2 regions of the Rhizobium sp. SYY.PMSO genome follow, and region 2 is predicted to be linked to the other one. Evidence: riboswitches for the same ligand, from Rfam matches in the RefSeq annotation. Region 2 holds a riboswitch; the other holds the start of a gene.
The links. A riboswitch is a leader RNA that binds a small molecule or an ion and turns the genes downstream of it on or off. The one in region 2 is predicted to bind fluoride.
Positions count from the first base shown of each region.

Region 1: linked by a shared signal. The riboswitch ahead of ACJJVH_RS31415 (DUF190 domain-containing protein) and the one ahead of ACJJVH_RS32070 (universal stress protein) in region 2 are both predicted to bind fluoride.

Region 1 covers NZ_CP177351.1:1,021,132-1,031,271, reverse strand. Annotated here, with positions in the region: gene ACJJVH_RS31425 (RNA polymerase sigma factor) at 1-45, opposite strand, end outside; gene crcB (fluoride efflux transporter CrcB) at 419-847, shown strand; gene ACJJVH_RS31415 (DUF190 domain-containing protein) at 899-2,737, opposite strand; fluoride riboswitch at 2,826-2,901, opposite strand; gene ACJJVH_RS31410 (cold-shock protein) at 3,245-3,448, opposite strand; gene ACJJVH_RS31405 (FadR/GntR family transcriptional regulator) at 3,771-4,508, opposite strand; gene yjfF (galactofuranose ABC transporter, permease protein YjfF) at 4,525-5,493, opposite strand; gene ACJJVH_RS31395 (ABC transporter permease) at 5,490-6,518, opposite strand; gene ytfR (galactofuranose ABC transporter, ATP-binding protein YtfR) at 6,515-8,038, opposite strand; gene ytfQ (galactofuranose ABC transporter, galactofuranose-binding protein YtfQ) at 8,168-9,130, opposite strand; gene ACJJVH_RS31380 (hypothetical protein) at 9,425-9,589, opposite strand; gene ACJJVH_RS31375 (glutathione S-transferase) at 9,612-10,140, opposite strand, start outside.
Region 2 covers NZ_CP177351.1:1,162,068-1,172,207, forward strand. Annotated here, with positions in the region: gene ACJJVH_RS32040 (NAD(P)/FAD-dependent oxidoreductase) at 1-84, shown strand, start outside; gene ACJJVH_RS32045 (glycine betaine ABC transporter substrate-binding protein) at 163-1,014, shown strand; gene ACJJVH_RS32050 (quaternary amine ABC transporter ATP-binding protein) at 1,104-2,186, shown strand; gene ACJJVH_RS32055 (ABC transporter permease) at 2,202-3,050, shown strand; gene ACJJVH_RS32060 (ABC transporter permease) at 3,047-3,904, shown strand; gene ACJJVH_RS32065 (4-hydroxyproline epimerase) at 3,922-4,920, shown strand; fluoride riboswitch at 5,575-5,636, opposite strand; fluoride riboswitch at 5,932-5,994, shown strand; gene ACJJVH_RS32070 (universal stress protein) at 6,096-6,959, shown strand; fluoride riboswitch at 7,067-7,127, shown strand; gene ACJJVH_RS32075 (MutS-related protein) at 7,271-8,875, shown strand; gene ACJJVH_RS32080 (MutS-related protein) at 8,872-10,140, shown strand, end outside.

The sequences.
Region 1 (10,140 bases), 140 kb from region 2:
AATCGCCTGAAGATCGTCGTCGATATCGTCAGCAGCTATATTCATTCGAATGCAGTACGTTTGCAAAAGTAACCGTGAGGATGGCTGCTTTATGAGCAGCCAAATGCTTGCCGCTGACCACCACAGTCCTGATCTGCTGGCGACGCGATAATCTATTAAAATTGGTATATTTTAGTCAAGTTATAGTCTGCGCAGTTGCCGCCCTCATCGGTCGTCGGCGGTCTGGCGTACCATTTTAGACACATTCGCCAGGGGAGGGAGTCAATTTAAACCGCGACGATACGGCGGCCGGCGCTTGTTTCGTCACCGATCGGATTCAACAGTGGCGTCAAGCCTGATATCGTCCCTGCATCTGCCATGCAGCAGGGCGCGCGATATCGCGCGCGGAGTGCGGCCCTCACAGGGAGGATTGGAGAGCATGCCGGTTACGTTATGGGTAGCGATCGGTGGGGCGCTGGGCAGCGTTGCCCGATATTGGGTGGCGCTATGGATGCTGCCGATGAGCCGTGATCTGCCATGGGGAACCATCGTCATCAACATTGTCGGTTCCTTCGCGATCTCGTTTTTCGGGACGCTCACGGTGGAGCATGGCCGCTTTCCCATCTCGGATGTCGGACGGACGTTCTTCATGGTGGGGATTTGCGGAGGGTTTACGACCTTCTCGTCCTTCAGCCTGCAGACGCTGGAGCTTCTCAAGGCCGGAGCGGTGGGCAGGGCGGTTCTGAATATCGCCATCTCCGTCGCGCTCTGCCTCGCATCGGTGACGGCAGGCTATCTCGCGGCCGAACGCCTGAACGGCGGTGTGGACGAGGTGGCGCAGAATGCAATCGAGGAGGAAGCCTCATGACCTCCGTTGAGGCGGAAGCGTGCCGAAACACGCTTCGCCATGTTCCGGTGATCAACCGGCATCCGCGATCGTTTCGTCGTCCTCGCTCTGCGGGATGATCGTCTTTTCGACGAGGTGCAGATTGCTGATGGACCAGTGCTCCAGATGCTTGAAGATGATGACCTTGTCATGCAGCATCCCGCCATGTCTCCGGACGAAATTCTCCAGTTCATGGCGATGACCGATGATTTCGACGCACATCGTCAGCTCCGGATTGCGAATCTCGCTGCCGAAATCCTCCACTTTGCCGTGATTGCTGTAGCCATAATGGGTGTGGTGCGCCACGGCGTTCATCAGCCCGGCGTTCTTCGCTTCGAGGACCAGCTCGCGATAGAGGGGGCGGGAGCTCCAGAGGCTGCGAGCTCCTTTGCTCGGCATCTTTTCGCGGGGCTTCAAATAGATTCTTATCATGCCGACGTCGCTATGGGTCAGCGCATGTGAAAACTGCATTTCCTGATCCTTGATCGATGGAGTTTTGGTTCGAGCGGCCGAGGCTTGCCGCCCGAGGCGGTCAAGCAGGCTTGTCACGGGGGCGGGCCGGCCAATTTCCCGAACCTCCCGGAGCGAGACGTCGGGCGGAATGAGCCCGGCATCGTTTTTGGGAACGCCGATGCGCTGCGACAGGTAGATGCCGGAGTGTCCGCTGAAGACGTATGCGATGAAGCAGGCGGTCGCGATGTAGACCGTGTTGCCTGCACCGAAGAGCTCAAGCCCCATAATGGTGCAGGCAAGCGGGGTATTGGAGGCCGCGGCGAATACCGCCACGAAGCCCAGGCCGGCGAACAGATCGACGGGGGCGCCGATCAGCTGCGCGATGGCGTGGCCGAGAGCCGCGCCGATGAAGAAGAGGGGCGTGACCTCTCCGCCCTTGAAGCCGGCGCTCAGCGTTATGACGGTGAAAACCAGCTTGAGCAGCCAGCTCCAGTAATCGGCCCGCGACGGATCGAAAAAGCCGAGAATTGTCGGATCCGCCGGATTTGGCGACCAGACGCCGAGGCCGAGATAGGAACGCGTTCCAAGGGCGTAGACGAGGCCGATGACCAAAAGGCCGCCGACGACCGGGCGGAAGGGGGCGAACGGAAACAGCCGCTTCCAAAGCGTTTGAAGCCCGTGCGACGTTTCTGCGAATATCTGGCCGATCAGGCCGAATGCGATCCCGGCAACGGCAACCTCGGCGAATAGTTTGATATCGAGTTCGAAAGGGGCGCCCGACCCGAATGCAATGGGATATGCGACATGATGGATGCCCCAGAGATGGCAGACCCAGTCTCCCGTGACGGCCGCAATCAGGCAGGGTATCAGGGCTTCGTACTGGATGCGCCCGACGGTGAGCACTTCGAGGGCGAATACGGCTCCGGCGATCGGCGTGCCGAAGACTGCTCCAAATCCCGCTGCGATGCCTGCCATGAGCATCAGGCGGATTTCCGAGGAATCCAGCCGAAAAGCCTTGCCGACCGCGCTTGCCAGGCTGCCGCCGAGTTGCACCGCCGTCCCCTCGCGTCCGGCCGAGCCGCCGAACAGGTGGGTGAGAACCGTCGAAACGAGGATCAGCGGAGCCATGCGCAGCGGCACGCCTGCGCCCGGTTCATGGATTTGGTCGACGATGAGGTTGTTGCCTCCCTCGGCCGAACGTCCGATCCAGTGATAGACCAGTGCTATGAAGAAGCCGGCGACCGGCAGTGCGAAGAGCAGGAAAGGGTATTCGAAACGAGTTTCGGTGGCTCGATCGAGCGCCCAGAGGAAGAGAGCGCAGAGGGAACCGACGGCTGCAGCCATGGGGATTACCGCGGCAGCCCATTTCAACAAGGTGCCGATCTGCGAAAAACGGCCAGTCAAATAAGCAAACGACATGTCTGTCTCCGAACGCAGTCGGAGAGTTCGCCGTCATCGCTTTTGGGGGCGAATGACAGGCACAGGACTCCCACTGCGAGAAAATCACAGTTGAGTAGGAGTCATCAGCCTGTCAGGGCGGTTTGGTTGCGAAGAACCCGGCAGAATCCATTGCCGGAAACGCACTTACCGCATTGCAGCAGAACTTGTCAACGGCGGCATCGACAAATCTCCCTGCCTATCCGCAACCGATAATCTGAACCGCTTGCCGAACAGGGCGGCAGTCTCGCCGGCAGGGCGGCGGAGCACGATCCCGACATGTCATCGGAGGGGGATGGCCCCCTCGCGACAATCGTACTCGACTTACGGGTCGCAGACGGTTTGTTTGATCGCGGCAACCTATGCGGTTGCCGCGCCTTGCGCTCCTGCACTCCACGCCTGCCGGTCTTGGCCTCGGTGCAAGGTCATTTTCCTGCGCCGGATCGTGGAAGGCATTCAGATGGCGGCGCGGCAGCCGACGCTAGGTCATCAGAGCGGCCTGACGTTTTCCGCCTTGGACTTGCCGGTCTTGCGATCCTGGCCCAGATCGTAGGAAACGGACTGGCCCTCTCTCAGCACGTCGCCGTATTGCAGAGCGGAGACATGGACGAATACGTCAGCTCCGCCGGTTTCCGGCGTAATGAAGCCAAAGCCCTTGTCGGTGTTGAAAAACTTAACTTTGCCTGTCGGCATGAGAATCCTCTTGTTTTGTCGCGTGATCGCGGCGCTAACCTAGCGGTCAGCCTTTGCCAGATCAAGCCGCTATGCTGCTGCACTCGATTGTACGTACTTCGGGATCTACAATATGAAAAGCCCGCTCGGCACACGCCTTTCTATCCTTTGGCACACGCCTTTCTATCCTTTGGCCCGCGCATGTTCAATCCATGCTCTCATGGCGGCCATTGCCGCTCCGGCGCGCGGTGCCTGCCTCCATTGCCTCGCGAAAATGTTCTATCCGCCTAAAATCGCGCCCCGGATCATCCGTTGCTGGTGAAGCCGGGCCGGTCCGGATGCGTCAGGCAGCGGCAAACGCTTCAAGGACGTGACGCCGTCCATCGTTGATGACGAACTCCATCGCCTTGTGCGCCGCCGCGCCGTCGCCCGCGGCGATGGCATCGACGATGGCCATATGCGTATCGGCTATATTGCCAAACCCGTTGCTCGCAGGAGGCGCGCTCATGCGGAACATGCCGACAAGCGCCGCCTCGATAAGCCCGCCGAGCGACCGCATGAACGGATTGCCCGAAGCCTCGGTGATCGCCAGATGGAAATGCAGGTCGGCAACCGCAAGGCTGTCCGGCGTGTGATGCGCAGCCGCCATGGACGCGGCAAGACGGCGAAGCAGGTCGATGTCCTCCCGGCTCGCCCGCTGCGCCACCAGACCCGCCGCGAACGGCTCGAACGCCATGCGTATGTCGTAAAGGTGGAGAAGAAACTCCTTGTTGATGCCGCTCTCGAAGTGCCAGTTGAGCACCTCATTGTCGAACATGTTCCAATGGATCCTCTCGGTGACGCGCGTCCCCACCCGCGCCCGCGGCACCACCAGCCCTTTTGCCGCCAGCGTCTTCATGCTTTCGCGCAGCACCGTGCGCGATACCTTGAAACGCTCCAGAAGCTCGCCGTCGCCCGGAAGGATGCTGCCGATCGGAAAGACGCCGGAAACGATCGCCTTGCCGAGGTCGTCGACCACCTGAGCATGGCTCGTGCGCGACTTTCCACCGGGTTCTCTCGTATCAAGCCATCGGCTGCGCAAACACTCCGTCCTTCCCTCAGGCGTATCGTCGATTGAAACGGGACAGCAGCAGAAGGCCCTTCTGCATCAGAATAAAGGCAAACAGCAGCAAGCCGATCAATATCTTCGTCCACCAGCTGGAAAGCGTTCCATCGAAGGTGATGTAGGTCTGAATCAAGCCCTGTATGAGAATTCCGATGAGTGTCCCTCCGACGAACCCCGCTCCTCCCGTCAGCAACGTTCCGCCGATCACCACGGCAGCGATCGCATCAAGCTCGACACCAACCGTGGCCAGCGAATATCCGGCCGATGTATAGAGCGAAAAAACGATTCCGGATAGACCGGCAAGAAAGCCCGACAGCGCGTAGATCCGGATCGTCGTGCGGCCAACGGGCACGCCCATCAGCTCCGCAGTCTGCACACCGCCCCCCAGCGCATAGACGTTCGCGCCGAACCGCGTGCGTTGCGCCAGCAAAATGCCGCCGGCAAAGACGAGAAGCATGATGCCGCCGATCAGCGTCAGCCGACCGCCACCCGGCATCAGCCAATAGAGATCGTTGAGCCTGGAATAGAAATCGTGCTCGATCGGGATACTGTCGATCGACAGCACGAAAGCGATGCCGCGGGCCAGGAACATGCCGGCGAGCGTCACGATGAAGGGCGGCATGCTGAGATAGTGGATGATCGCACCCATGCCGGCGCCGAAGAGCGTGGTGACTATCAGCACCAGCACAAAGGCGATCAGCGGATGGATCGAGGTATCCCGCAGGATGACTGCCAGGAAAACGCCGGTAAAGGCGATGACCGATCCGATCGACAGATCGATGCCGCCGGAGATGATCACGAATGTCATTCCGACAGCCGCAATTCCCAGAAAAGCATTGTCGGTCAACAGATTACCGATCACTCGCGTTGACAGCATATTCGGATACTGCGTCACGCAGCCGGCATAGGCCAGGATGAAGATGACGATCGTCGCAAGCAGCGGAAGATATTTCGAATTCACTTTGCCTGCTCCTTTTGCACCATCTGCCCGTCGCCCCGGCTGCACTGGAGGAATGTCGTCGCGGACCGCATCGCGGGGGATTGAATGACAAGAATGACGATGACGATCACAGCCTTGATCACCAGATTGAACTCCGGCGGGAAGCCCGAGAGCAGGATGCCTGTGTTGACTGATTGAATGATCATCGCGCCGATCAGCGAGCCGACGATACTGAAGCGGCCGCCGAGCAGTGAGTTGCCGCCGACGACTACGGCGAGGATCGCGTCGAGCTCAAGCCACAGGCCGGCATTGTTGGCGTCGGCGCCCTTGATGTCGGCCGAAATGATGATGCCGGCGATGGAGGCGCAAAGCCCGCTCAAGACATAAGCTGCCACGAGCAGGACCGGGGTCCGGATGCCGGAAAGCGTGCTCGCCCGCCGATTGATGCCGATTGCTTCGACGAGCATGCCAAGCGCCGTGCGCCGGACGAGAAGGATCACGACGAGAGCAACGACGAGCCAGATCACCACGGGCATGGGCAACGCCGCAAAGGATCCGCTTCCAAGGAAGGTGAGCCCGTCATTGTTGAAAGTGAGGATCGTGCCTTCGGTGATCAATTGCGCAATGCCGCGGCCGGCCACCATCAGCACCAGCGTCGCGATGATCGGCTGGATATCGAGCATGGCGACGAGGATGCCATTCCAGAATCCGCAGGCCAGTCCGACGCCGATCGTCAGCAATAGCGTATAGGCCAGCGAATAGCCCGCAACGATCGACGCAGCCGCCACGGCGCCGCAGATTGCGATGACCGCACCGACCGAGAGATCGATCCCCTTGGTGGCGATGACCAGCGTCATGCCGATGGACAGGAGCGCCACCGGCGCGCCGCGGTTGAGCACGTCCACGAGGCTTCCGTACAGTCTCCCGTTTTGAATCTCCAGATGAAAGAAATGTGGGAACATAAGGTAATTCAGCGCGAGGATGGCCGCGAGCGCGATCAGCTGCGGCATCAGGCGAAGCAGGGATGCCCTGATTTGCGAGTTCATGGATTCTCCTGCTTCTTTTGAGCCGTGGCGATGGCCTCGACGATATTTCCGGCCGTTATCTCGTCGCCGGTCAACTCGGCGATGTGTTCGCGATCGCGCAGGACGATGACGCGTGAACTATACGCGACAAGCTCCTCGAGTTCCGACGAGATGACCACCAGGGACATTCCCTGGGCGCAAAGGTCGTCGATCAGTCGAATGATTTCCGCATGGGCGCCGACATCGATGCCGCGGGTCGGCTCGTCCAGGATCAGGAAGCTCGGATTGGTGGCCAGCCATCGCGCGAGGATGGCCTTCTGCTGATTGCCGCCCGAAAGAAGCCGGATGGGCTTTTCCCGGTCGGTCGTACGGATATCCAGTGCCTTGATGTAGCGATCGGCGATAGCGTTCTGCTCGCTGCGTGCAAGGGGTTTGGCCCAACCACGCCGCGCCTGCAGCGCCATGATGATATTCTCTCGAATGGAAAGATCGCCGATAATGCCATCGGTCTTTCGGTCTTCCGGGCAAAAGCCGAAGCCGCTCTTGATCGCGGCACGCGGGCTGGAAAGCGTGATGGTATCGCCTTCTATCGTCGCTTCCCCGCTGTCGGCCCGTTCGACACCGAACAGCAATTCGGCGGTTTCCGTGCGTCCGGACCCAAGCAGGCCGGCAATGCCGACTACCTCACCGACATGCACCTCCATATCGAAAGGCTTGATCTTGCCGCGCTTGCCGAAATTCGTGAACCGATATCTTACCGGACCGCTTTCGGTCTCCTTCTGCTTCGCCGTGCTTTCCGTCTGTGAGAGTTCGCGGCCAAGCATCATGGCGATCAGGGTCTGCCGCGGGAGGCCGTTCGCGTCGCGGGTGCCGACCAGGCGACCGTTGCGAAGAACGGTGATGCGGTCGCAGATCTCGTAAACCTGGTCCAGAAAATGCGTGATGAAGATAATTCCGAGGCCGCGCTGCTTCAATCGCCTGACGATGCCGAACAGCATTTCGACTTCATGGGTATCGAGGCTCGCGGTCGGCTCGTCGAGGATCAGCACCTTACCGGAGAGATCGACGGCACGGGCAATCGCAATCACCTGCTGTATGGCAACCGAGAAGCGGTCGAGCTGGCGGCCGACATCGATGTCCATGCCATACTGCTGCAGCAACTCTCTGGCCATGTTGTTCATCGACCTGCTGCTGACCATGCCGAACCGTTGCGGTTGGCGGCCGAGAAAGAGATTTTCCGCGACACTCAGATTGGGCAGCAGGTTTACTTCCTGATAGACGGTTCCGATGCCGAGCTTTTGCGCCGCCAGCGTATCGTGCGGATCGATCTCGGCCCCGTCGAGGACCAGAGTGCCGGCATCGCGGCGATAGGCGCCGGTCATGCATTTGATCAGCGTGGATTTCCCCGCCCCGTTCTCGCCAAGCAGCGCATGCACCTCGCCGCGCATCAATGTGAAATCGACATGATCGAGAGCGGTCGAACCGGGGAAGTATTTACAAAAGCCTGTCGCTGTTAGAAGTCGCTCGACGTCGTGAGCCATGAAGCGCGAATGTCCCTGCATTGAGCCAATGGGCGAAAACAATTGCCAGCGCATTTTGGTGATGCGCCGGCAATCCCGCACGAGAGTCGCACCGGCGGCGTTGCCGGGCCGGTGCGATCGGCGTTCGTCTTAGTAGCCAAGGTCCTTCTTCTGCTCGTAGACCTTCTGCGGGTCATCGGCCTGGGTATAGAGCTTGGACTCGGTCTGGATCCACTTCGGCGGCTCCTTCTTGGTCTTCAGATAGGCGTCGAGCGCGTCGAAGGCGGGGCCGGCCATGTTCGGCGTCAGCTCCACCGTCGCATTCGCCTCGCCGGCGGCCATGGCCTTGAAGAGGTCCGGAACGGAGTCGACGGAAACGGTCAGAATATCCTTGCCCGGCTTCAGCCCTGCTTCCTTGATCGCCTGGATGGCGCCGACGGCCATGTCGTCATTGTGGGCGTAGAGCGCGCAGATGTTCTTGCCGCCGTTCTCGGCCTTGAGGAAGCTTTCCATGACTTCCTTGCCCTTGGCGCGGGTGAAGTCGCCGGTCTGGCTGCGAACGATCTTCAGATTGTCATGGCCTTTGATGGCTTCCTCGAAGCCCTTCTTGCGCGCGATTGCGGGCGAGGAGCCGGTCGTGCCCTGCAACTCGACGATGTTGCACTTCTTGTCGCCGACCGTTTTAACCAGCCAGTCGCCGGCGACCTTGCCTTCATGGACCTGATCGGAAGTAACTGCGGTCAGATAGAGATCCTGCGGTGCGTTGATCGTGCGATCGAGCAGGATAACCGGGATATTGGCTTCCTTGGCTTCCTTCAGGACAGAATCCCAGCCCGTCTCGACGACCGGTGCCAGCAGGATCGCATCGACGCCCTGAGCGATGAAGGAGCGGATAGCCTTGATCTGGTTTTCCTGCTTCTGCTGGGCGTCAGCGAATTTGAGATCGATGCCGCGCTTTGACGCTTCCTGTTTCGTCAGCGTCGTCTCGGCGGCGCGCCAGCCCGACTCCGAACCAATCTGCGAGAAGCCAACGACGAGTTGCTTCGCGGATGCGGACGTAAACATGCAGGCAGCAAGAATCGTGGCACTGATCAGTGCAGTCTTAAACTTCATGATTTCCTCCCAAAGGCCATCTCGTTCGGCCTGCGAAGCAAAAAATCATATAGTAATACTTTTGTAAATCAGTAATCGTTGATGCAGCGCAGCAAACCTATGTGGCCATCGCGAACAACCTCCGGATAGCGCGCCTTCTGGCGCTGCGGGAGCGGCGTTGCGGCCGTGCACGAGGCTCAGGCAGAGGTCTTTGGTTGACGGGATTCCGGTGAGTGAAAGGCAGGGATGCGAAAACGTCCTTGCGGCTGTCGGGGCGGCCGCGATCAAGCTGGCGGCTTGTCGCGCCATCCGGATTCACATGGTCAATTCGGGCGAAGCCGCAATCGTGAAAATCGAGAGGATGCCGGGATCGACGGTATTCCCGCGAGCCATGCCGCCATCCCTCGGCGGTTCGAGAACATTGCCGGCGTCATAGACGGTATCGAGGTTTTCTCGATGCCAGGGAAAGTGGCGCTGCACGGCAGGAGCTGTCTTTACGGCTTCATTTGAAAGGGCATGCGAGGAACGCGGCCGTTTGCTCTGAACGCGATGACAGGGCCGCAAGATTTGGATGAGCTTCGGGGTCCAGGCTTTCGGGTAGCATTTCCCGAGTGAAGCGAAAGGCGACGGCTGTGGTAATGTCGGCCTGAAGGGCCGATTCACCGCAAAGCCAGGGACCGGCGGCCTGCGCTTCTTCCTCCAGCAGGCGGTAGGCCGCGCCGAGCTGTCCCTGCACGCGGGCAAGCCAAGGCTGATGCCGTTTTTCTTCCGGGCGGAGATTGTTTTCATAGACGATCTGAACGGTCTTTTCACACGCTGCCAGAGCCAGGCCGACAATCCTCTGGGCGCGCGTGAAAAGGTGCGCCTCCTCGGGCACAAGTCGCCGCTCGGCGGGAGCAAGCCGTTCCGCATATTCGAGGATCAACGTCGAATCCAATAAGACAATCCTGTCGTCCGTCACCAGAGTTGGTGCTTTCACCACCGGATTGATCGCGGCGAAAACATCGTAGGTCGAGAAGACCGACAAGGAT
Region 2 (10,140 bases):
CGGTTGCCACCGGAGCCCTTCGCATGGCTCGGCATCAATTCGGTGATCCGCTGGCAGGAATTGCGTGCAGGCCGCGAGGGATGATCCGTCGCCGCGCAATCTGAAGACTGAGCGACCTCGGATCTTCAACAAGAATGGGAACGAAAACTAGGAGTAAACAAGATGAAGGCTTTGTGGACGGCGCTTTGCGCAGCGGCCATGTTCGGGTTGAGCTTCATGTCTGCTCAAGCAGAAGAAAAGACAATCACGATCGGAACCATGTCCTGGGAGGATCTCACTCCAATCACGGGAATTACCAAGAAGGTACTTGAGGATTCCGGCTACACCGTGAAGGTCGTGCCGTTCTCCGAGTGGGGCATCGCTTACGCCGCCCTTACCAAGGGGGACGTGCAGATCCTCGCCTCCCAGATCGACTATGCCGCCCATGACTATTGGGACAAGAACAAAAGCCGCCTGGAGAAGATTTCACCGGTCTCGCATGGCCTTTATCAGGCCATTGCAGTTCCAAATTACGTGACGATCGATTCCCTCGACCAGCTCAATGACAATGCGGACAAGTTCGGCGGCAAGATCGTCGGGATCGAGGCTGGCTCCGGCCTGATGCGCGATGCCGCCAATGCGGTCAAGCAATATGGCCTGAAGCTGCAGCTTGTCGAAGGTAGCACGGCGGCCATGACGGCAGCTCTGAAGTCGGCGATCGACCGCAAGGAATGGGTCGCGGTTGCGATTTGGGAGCCGTCCTGGATGATGCAGAAATACCCGGTCAAGTTCCTGAAGGACCCGAAAGGCGTGTTCCCCCCGCCGCAGGGATACTACTGGATCGGCAAGAAGGGGTTCTCCGCCGACAATCCGCATGCCCGCGAAGTCATTGCCAGCGTCTATGTGCCTCTCGCGGACATCACGGCGATCAACGCCGAGGTCAAGGACGGCAAGACGATGGATCAGGCCGTCAAGGACTGGACCGACGCCCACGCCGAACTCCTGAAGCGCTGGGAGAGCATCAAAGGCGAATGATGAAAGCCGCGGGTCGCCGTTCGGTGCGACCCGCATCCCTCCGACGAAGGAAACAAGACCGGCGCCAGATCGGCATAAAGGGGAACTCGATGAATACCGCAGGGAACAATACCGGCGAAATCCTGGTCGACTGCCAGAACATTTGGAAAATATTCGGCGCTCGTGCTCCGGCCGCAGTCAAGGCAGTATCCGAGCGCGGCCTCTCCAAGAAACAGGTGCTTCAGGAATTCAACTGCGTTGTCGGCGTCTCCGATGCCAATCTCCAGGTGCGTCGTGGTGAGATCTTCTGCATCATGGGCCTCTCGGGCAGCGGCAAATCGACCTTGGTCCGCCTCCTGAATCGCCTGATCGAACCAAGCCTTGGCAGGATTACGATCAAGGGCAGAGAAATTGCCAGGCTGAACGCCGCCGAACTGCGTGACATGCGCTCACGCCATATCGGCATGGTGTTCCAGACCGTGGCCCTCCTGCCCAATCGCACTGTTCTTGAGAACGCCGGGTTCGGGCTGGAAGTTCGCGGCGTTCCGAAAGTCGAGCGCGAAAAGACGGCCCGCGCCGCGCTCGACAAGGTCGGCCTTTCCGACTGGACCTCGCGATATCCTTCGGAATTGTCCGGCGGAATGCAACAGCGCGTCGGACTGGCGCGCGCACTGGCGGCCGATCCCGAAATCATTCTGATGGACGAGCCGTTCAGCGCGCTTGACCCCCTTATTCGCCGTCAGCTGCAGGACGAGTTTCGGCAGTTGACGAAATCGCTGGGCAAGTCTGCGGTGTTCATCACTCACGATCTCGAGGAAGCCATCCGCATCGGCGACCGGATCGCCATCATGAAGGACGGCGTCATCGTTCAGGTCGGAACGGCAGAAGAGATCGTAACGCGGCCGATCGACGATTATGTCGCCGACTTCGTGGCGGGCATATCCAGAGTTCATCTCGTCAAGGCGCATTCGGTGATGCAGACGGTCGCGGAATACAAGTCGCTACAGCCGCAAAACGACATAACCACGTTTCCGAAGACTTCTCCCGAAGCGGATATCGGCGAACTCATCGATCTTACGATGAACTCGGAGCGCGACGCGCTGGCAGTGGTGGAGAATGGTTCCATCATCGGTATCGTCACTACCCGCGGCCTGCTTCGCGGCGTCGCCGGCTCCCCGACGCAGATGGCCTGAGAGGACGGACGAAAAATGGACATCTCGGTCATTGCGGATACTTTCGATGCCTGGACCGACAATGTGCTGGGCTGGATCAGCGACAACGGCGACTGGCTGTTCGATCCTTTGCGAACTGCGCTGGAGGGAACCTACAACGGCGTTCTCTGGCTCCTTCAACTGCCGCCATTTTATGTCATCGCCATCGTCGGTGCGGTCCTCGGATGGCGGCTGATCAATGCCGTGTCCGGTCTTCTCGCCGGGTTGGCGCTTCTTTTCTGCGCAGTCATGGGACTTTGGAGCGAAACCATGGGCACGCTCGCACTTGTGGCGACCGCTACGATCTTCGCCCTGATGGTCGGCATCCCTGTCGGGATTGTCGCGGGATTTGTGCAATGGTTCGATCGGTTTCTGGAGCCGATCCTCGATCTCATACAAACGCTGCCGCCTTATATTTACCTTCTTCCCGCAATTGCGCTTCTCGGCTTTGGCCCGGCGACCGCACTCATTGCGACGTTCATCGTGGCAATGCCTCCGGCGATCCGCCTGACCTCGCTGGGCATTCGCATGACTCCGCCCGCATTCATCGAGCTGGGCCAGGCGAGCGGCCTGACGCCATGGCAGATGTTCATGAAAATTCGGCTGCCATTTGCAATTCCGAGTGTCATGGCCGGTATTAATCAGAGCCTGATGATGGCGTTCGGCATGGTGGTGATCGCAGGCATCGTCGGTTCAGGGGGCCTTGGCGAGACCATCTACAGCGCGGTCCGCACGCTCGATATGGCCACCTCGATCAATGCCGCAATCGCTATCGTCATATTAACGATGGTGCTCGACAGATTGACGCAGAATTCGGCTCGCCGCGCAAAGAGGGAAGCAAGATGAATCTCGATCGCCTTCGTTTCTCGCCGGGCACATATTTCGCCCCTGTCGTCGACTGGCTGAACACAAACTTCCATCCGTTCTTCGAAGGCGTTACCAGGCTGATAGAGACAGTGCTCGGATTCATCCAATCCGCACTGCTCTACCCGCCTGCCTATGCGGTCATCGTCGCCGCAGTCCTTCTCGTCGCCTTGTTCATCAACATCAAAAGCGCGGTGATAACAGCCCTCGCACTTGCCTTCTGCTTCCTGGCAGGCCTTTGGCCCGCCTCCATGCAGACGCTTGCGCTGGTCACTGTATCGGTCACAATCTCCGTCCTGATCGCCTTTCCGTTCGGCGTTCTCGCATCGCGTTACAAGCGCTTCGAAATTGCCATAAGACCTTTCCTGGACATCATGCAAACGGTGCCGCCGTGGGTCTATCTCATTCCGGCCGTCATGATCTTCAGCCTGGGTAGCGTTCCGGCGATCATTGCAACAATCATCTACGGCGTGCCGCCGATGCTCCGTCTTACGACGCTGGCTTTCAATCAGGTGCCGAGAGATCTTCTGGAACTGGGCCAAGCCAGCGGCGCACCGCCGCGCTCGATCCTGCTCAAGATTGAAGTACCGTCGGCAATGCCGACTCTGCTCGTCGGCCTGAACCAGTGCATCCTTCTTTCGCTGGCCATGGTCGTCCTTGCCGGGCTCGTTGGAGCCGGCGGCCTGGGAGCAGAGGTAACGCGCGGCCTAACCCGAATGGAAATGGGCCTCGGGCTGAGAGCCGGGCTTGCCATCGTCGCCATCGCGATCCTGCTCGATAGGCTGTCAAAAGGCGCACTGCAGCGAAGCGCCCGATCACCGGCAAAAAGCGCCTAGGCGGAGAGACGAGTTCAATGCGACACAGTTTCTTCTGTATCGATTCCCATACCTGCGGCAATCCGGTGCGGCTCGTCGCCGGCGGCGGGCCTTTGCTTCCACATCTTCCAATCGCCGAACGCCGTGAAATTTTCGTCCGTGACTACGATTGGATCCGGCGGGCTCTCATGTTCGAACCGCGTGGACATGATATCATGTCGGGCGCGCTGATCTATCCGGCTTATCGCGAGGACTGCGACTTTGCGGTGATATTCATCGAAGTCAGCGGTTGCCTGCCTATGTGCGGGGCCGGGACGATCGGCCTCGTGACGGCGGCGATCGAGGAAGGTCTCGTCAGGCCACGCATTTCGGGCAAGCTCTCTATCGAAACACCGGCCGGAAGAGTGGATGTCGAATACGACAAGCCCGACGAATCCGTAAATGTCGTCCGCATGTTCAACGTCGCGAGCTATCTTCATGCGGCGGATGTCGACATCGATGTGCCGGGGGTTGGCGCACTGACGATAGACGTCGCCTATGGCGGAAATTATTACGCTGTCGTCGAACCACAAAAGAACTGGCCCGGGCTGGACGGCATGTCGAACGATGACATCGTTGACATCAGCAGGAAGCTACGGGATGCCCTCGCTCCGATTTGCAATCCGGTTCATCCGGAGGATGAAAGAATCCGGGGCGTTCACCATGCGATATGGTGCGATGCGCCGACCAGCCACAATGCCGACGGTCGCGGCGCGGTGTTTTATGGCGACAAGGCGATAGATCGATCCCCCGGCGGCACCGGCACCTCTGCGCGCCTGGCGCAGCTGCATGGCAAGGGTCGGCTGAAGGTTGGCGAAACCTTCCGGCAGGAAAGCCTGATCGGCACGATATTCGAGGGCCGCGTGGAGGCCGAAGCGACCGTCGGACACTTCGGGGGCATCAAGCCCAGTGTCGGTGGCTGGGCGCGGATCATCGGTCACAACACGATCTTCGTCGACGACCGCGATCCCTTGGCTCATGGTTTCCAGATCAAATAGAAGAGATTGGCGAGCGACGAAACAGGCAAAAGGCCGGTCTCCGTGAGAAAGAGTTCGACCTTGGCTGGATCTGGCTGGGGGCTGGAACTGGCGGGGGATGAAACCGAACGACAGGATTGGAGCCAGATGTGTCAGGCGATGCCGGCTGAGGCTTTAACCATCCCGAGTGAAGCCATCCATCTGTATTATCGCATCGGCATGCCGAGCGCCGGGCGAATTTTGCGATATTCGTTTCTCCTCCCTCTTGAGCCATTCCAAAGCTCTTGATCGGCTTCCATGGAGAGGCTTGGCCCAATGAGTGGAGCGCAGCAGATTGTCATCCCCATCCCACCACATTTCCTTGACCACCAACAAGGCCCACCCATGCGGAGCGGGCTTGGTGATCCAATATTCATCGATTGAGAATCGCGAAAAACTGCCGTTGAAGCTGTGGCGATGCCGCACCCAATCGAGGCCGCGGTGGGTCCACCTCGTACGTCTTGGGTCGGAATGAGCTTCCGAGACCAATTCCTGAAATAAACGGAAAAAAGATGGATCAGCAAATGTCCGCACGGATTACCTCGCAGGCCGATGACGCCGACTTTGCTGCCTCGATCATTTTAACGATTGCAACAAAATCCTGCACCGCGACCGACGCAATCTAAAGTCGGTCACGCTTGATCAGGAGTCATCAGCCGTGAAGGCGGTTTTCGGGAAACTCCATTCCCCTGAACAGGGTAACATCGTGCTTCGCTGTTGGCAACGAATGCCCGGGCCATTCCACCGCGGCGGGTGATGACGCCATGCATGATCTTCTGCCGGTAGAGCAGTTGAAGCAAACTCCATTGCTGTTGAATACAGGATATGCGAGGCTTTTCTACATTAACTGACCTGGCGGCGATCTCCGAGAGGATGGCAGCCATAGCGCGTACCAACGCACCGGCATGGGAATATTGCCGTGACCTCACTTAAATTGATCGCTTCCGAGAACATCCTCTTTGGATTTGACGACGCCCGTGTCTGGGGCTATCAAAACAGAATGGAGATGGAGCTCTCCAGATAACCGCCCTGCTGGCTGATGGCTCCTGCTATTGAAAGGCGTAAGCTCATTCATGGCGGGATCGTTTTTTTGCACAATCCTGACATCGAGCCTCCGTCTTTCCCGAGGAGACCCACATGAGCGGAAGGATTAGGCAATGCCGGGTGAGTTAAAGGATATTGCTGTTATCATCGATGGCGAGGACCCGCTTGCCGATGCGGTGCAAGCCAGTATCGCCTTGCGACTTTCCTTTCATCACGGTGCAAGAACCACTGTTTTCGAGCAGGGGCGAGCTGAGACATTCGAGCACCTTAGCTGGAGCGATGACCTCGGTGATAGCGATTATGGCGCCGTCGACATTTGCGGTATCGCCCGGCATTCGGACCTGACCGGGGAGCTGGAAACCTCGACGATGGCGCAGCTTCTCCGTTATGCCAACGAGAACGGAGCCTGGTTTAAGGAGGCAGGTCCCCAGGCTTTGCTGGAGCGGCTGCACTGCACAGATCTGGTTGTTGTCGGTCTGCCGGCAACTCTTCAGCACACATCCATGCCGCCAGTCGACGATGTCATCGTCAAGGCCGGCAGACCGCTGCTGGTGGTTCCGCGGCGCTTCGCGGAGCGCCGGGGATCCGATCGAACGATCGGTTATCATGTATTGATTGCCTGGAACGATAGCGCCGCGTGCGCTAGAACCCTTCACGATGCCATACCTTTCATTCGTGATGCGGCTGAAGTGACTTTGCTCTATGTGGACGAAGGCCGAAATCGAACGCATACCCAACACATGATCGCCGCCGTCTCCGATCATCTCGCAAGACACGGCATTCGGGCGAGGCCTGAGATTGCAGCAGCGAAAGGTGGCGGCACGCCGCAAATTGTCCTCGATCATATCGATCTGCTGAATGTGGATCTCCTGGTCATGGGAGCATTCGGCCGATCGAGGCTGGCCGAAACGCTTCTGGGCAGCACGACCAAGGACCTCCTCCACCATATCGGTGTCCCGATCCTGACGAGCCACTGAATGACCTTCAATCGGACCCTAAATCCCGACCCACAATCCAATCTGCTTTCGAAACGCGTCTATGAGAGATGATGGGGCATTGACCTGCCCTCGCCGACGACCTACCTCTAAGCCATGGGGATGGAGTCCCCCGTTCACGCCTTACTAGCTGATGACTCCTGCCACACTTGATTAAAGGCGCCACATCCGGCGCCAGGGCAGGAACTCATGAACGCAAATCACGACGTTTTCCGATCTTGTACGCCTGATCCATCGATGCCTTGCGGTGTCGTAAACCACGATTTCCTTGCATCGGGATGGAGGGCTGTCGAATGACTCTCCGCGAATACTCAACGTTCAGCGAGCCCGCCACCGTTGCGCCTGGTCCCTTTGAAGCCGAGACCTTCCGCAGCATTCTTTTTCCCTCTCATCTGGAAAATATGGGAGTTGATGAGGCGAGCGAACCAATCTGCTTCGTCGATTTGAATCTCGATCAGATCGTCGGTTCCATAGTGGAGAACAGAGACGAGGAAATCTTGCGGCCGATATTCTACTCTGCTCATCGGAGCGAAGAAATCGTCCGTTATAGGCAGGCAGTCTTTGCCGATCTCGAGCAGCCCGAGACCTATGCCGCATTCCCGCCGTTCTGCGACGCCATGCGTTCGGTGCGAGCCGACTTGGCGTATGCTGAACAGATCTCCCAGAAATCCCACAGAAACACCGTCATTTTACGAGCAGCACAGACCTATTGCGAGGCCATCCTCTCCCTCCTCTGGCACCTTCAGAAAGTTGAGATAGCGTCGATCGGGCTAAAGCATCTGCAAAGCTACATTCGCACCTATACCAGCTCCGGCCTGTTCAAGGAGCTAGCACGCGAAACTCGGGATCTGCGCACGACACTGGCGAATTGCAGCTATGGGATGTTGTTCCGTGGCGACGCCGTAACTGTGCGCCAGTATGCCGGGGAACCGGATTATACCGTAACGATCCTGGAGCGCTTCGCACGCTTCAGAGAGACAGACATCAAGCCGACCGAAGTGAATCCCGTTAAGAATGACTTCAGCCTGAACCATATCGAGGCTGGCATTCTCGAATTTGTGAGCCGTCTCTTTCAACGGGAATTCGACCGCCTCGAGCAATATGTCGTGCACCACGCCGGGTTCGTAGATCCCACTATCGCTCGGTTTGATCGGGAGATCGGTTTCTACGTCTCCTATCTGGCATATATCGAGCCTCTCAGACGAGCCGGCCTGCCATTTTGCCTTCCTGATATTTCGACCTCGTCAAAGACGTCCGAAGCCCTCGACAGCTTTGATCTCGCGCTGGCGCGGAAGCTGCTGCAAGAGCGGGGGACGATCGTCTGCAACGATTTCAATCTCGATGGTGCGGAGAGGCTGATCGTGGTGTCCGGTCCGAACCAAGGAGGAAAAACAACGTTTGCCCGAATGTTCGGCCAGTTGCATTTCCTGGCGAGCCTTGGTTGCCCGGTCCCGGGACGTCGCGCGCGGCTGTTCTTGCCGGATCGGATCTTCACCCATTTCGAGCGGGAGGAGGACATATCCAATCTTCGCGGCAAGCTCGAGGACGAGCTGGTGCGGCTTCATCAAACTTGCGAGGCAATGACAGGTGAAAGCGTGGTCATCCTCAATGAAATCTTCAATTCAACCAGCCTTGATGACCAAATATTCCTCAGCACGAATATTCTGAAGATGATCCTATCGACCGATGCCGTTGGGGTTTGCGTGACCTTTATCGATCGCCTGTCCAGGCTCGGCGAACAGACGGTCAGCATGGTGAGCACCGTCGACGAAAAGGATCCGGCACACCGCACCTTCAAGATCGTCAGAAAGGCCGCCGATGGTCTCGCCTATGCGCTCTCGCTCGCTCAAAAGCGGGGTGTGACCTACGAGCAATTGAAAGGGCGCATATTGCCATGAAGACCTTTCTGATGCATCCAGATCAAGGCTTTGCGGCGAAGGTGCCGTCGAAAGACAAGCCTATTGAATTTGCGCAGGACATAGAGCTGGAGGTGCTTCTCGCTGCCGCCGCGAAAGACGACGCCTACGTCCACGACATCATGGCGGCAGCGTGCCTTGAGGCATGGACGAATGACGTTCCGACCATCCTCTACCGCCAGGACATCATGAAAGATTGCATCGCAAACGCGGCAACCGTGCGTCGATTTTACCAGCTCGCCATAGAGCCGCTGAATCGCGAGCATAGCTGGAGCTTCAGCCTTTACGGCCGGGACCCCTCTTCGATGGTTGGCAGCGGCGTGAGAACGCTGCAAAGCTGCCTCGATATCCTTGGGCGCCTTCGCGACATCTGCTCGGCAAGCGCCCATCGCTTTACGTCACGCGGCTTTCGGCAGCTCTTTGCAACACTGGAGCGCGATCTCGACAACGACTATCTGGCCGCCGCCCGTGCGGATCTCGATAACCTGACATTCAAAAGCGGTCTTCTTCTCAGCGCGCATGTCGGCGGCGGCGGCAAGGCGGTTGAAACGATGCTTCGCAAGCCGCAGAAGCGTGACCTGAGCTGGGTTCGCCGAGCGTTTACGCCCGGTGCCCAGAGCTATACACTCCAGCTGCAACCACGGGATGATGCCGGAGCGCAGGCCTTTGGCGAACTGCAGGGAAGAGGCCTCGGCCTGATTTCGGATGCCGTCTACCAGTCAGCTAGGCATGTGTTGAGTTTCATCGGCGCGTTTCGTGCCGAACTGGCCTTCTATATCGGCTGCCTCAACTTGTGGGAGCATCTTGAAGAGATCGGGGAAAGTGTCGCTTTTCCAGTACCGAAGAACAAGGACGGCATATTCAATTGCCGCAATCTGCGGGATGTCTGTCTCGCGCTGACGATGAAACGGCCTCCGGTCGGCAATAGCATAATTGCGGATGACAGGCCTCTCGTCATCATCATGGGAGCCAACCGCGGCGGAAAATCGACCTTCTTGCGCAGCGTCGGGCTCGCGCAATTGATGCTCCAATGCGGGATGTTTGTTACCGCCGACGCCTTCGAATCCTCGTTGCACAGCGGGCTTTTTACCCATTTCAAGCGGCAGGAGGATCGCTCGATGCGCAGCGGCAAGTTCGACGAAGAGCTGGTGCGTATGAGCGGGATCGCCGATCGAATGCATCGCAAAGCGATCGTTCTATTCAACGAGTCTTTCGCTGCCACTCACGAGGAGGAAGGATCCGAGATC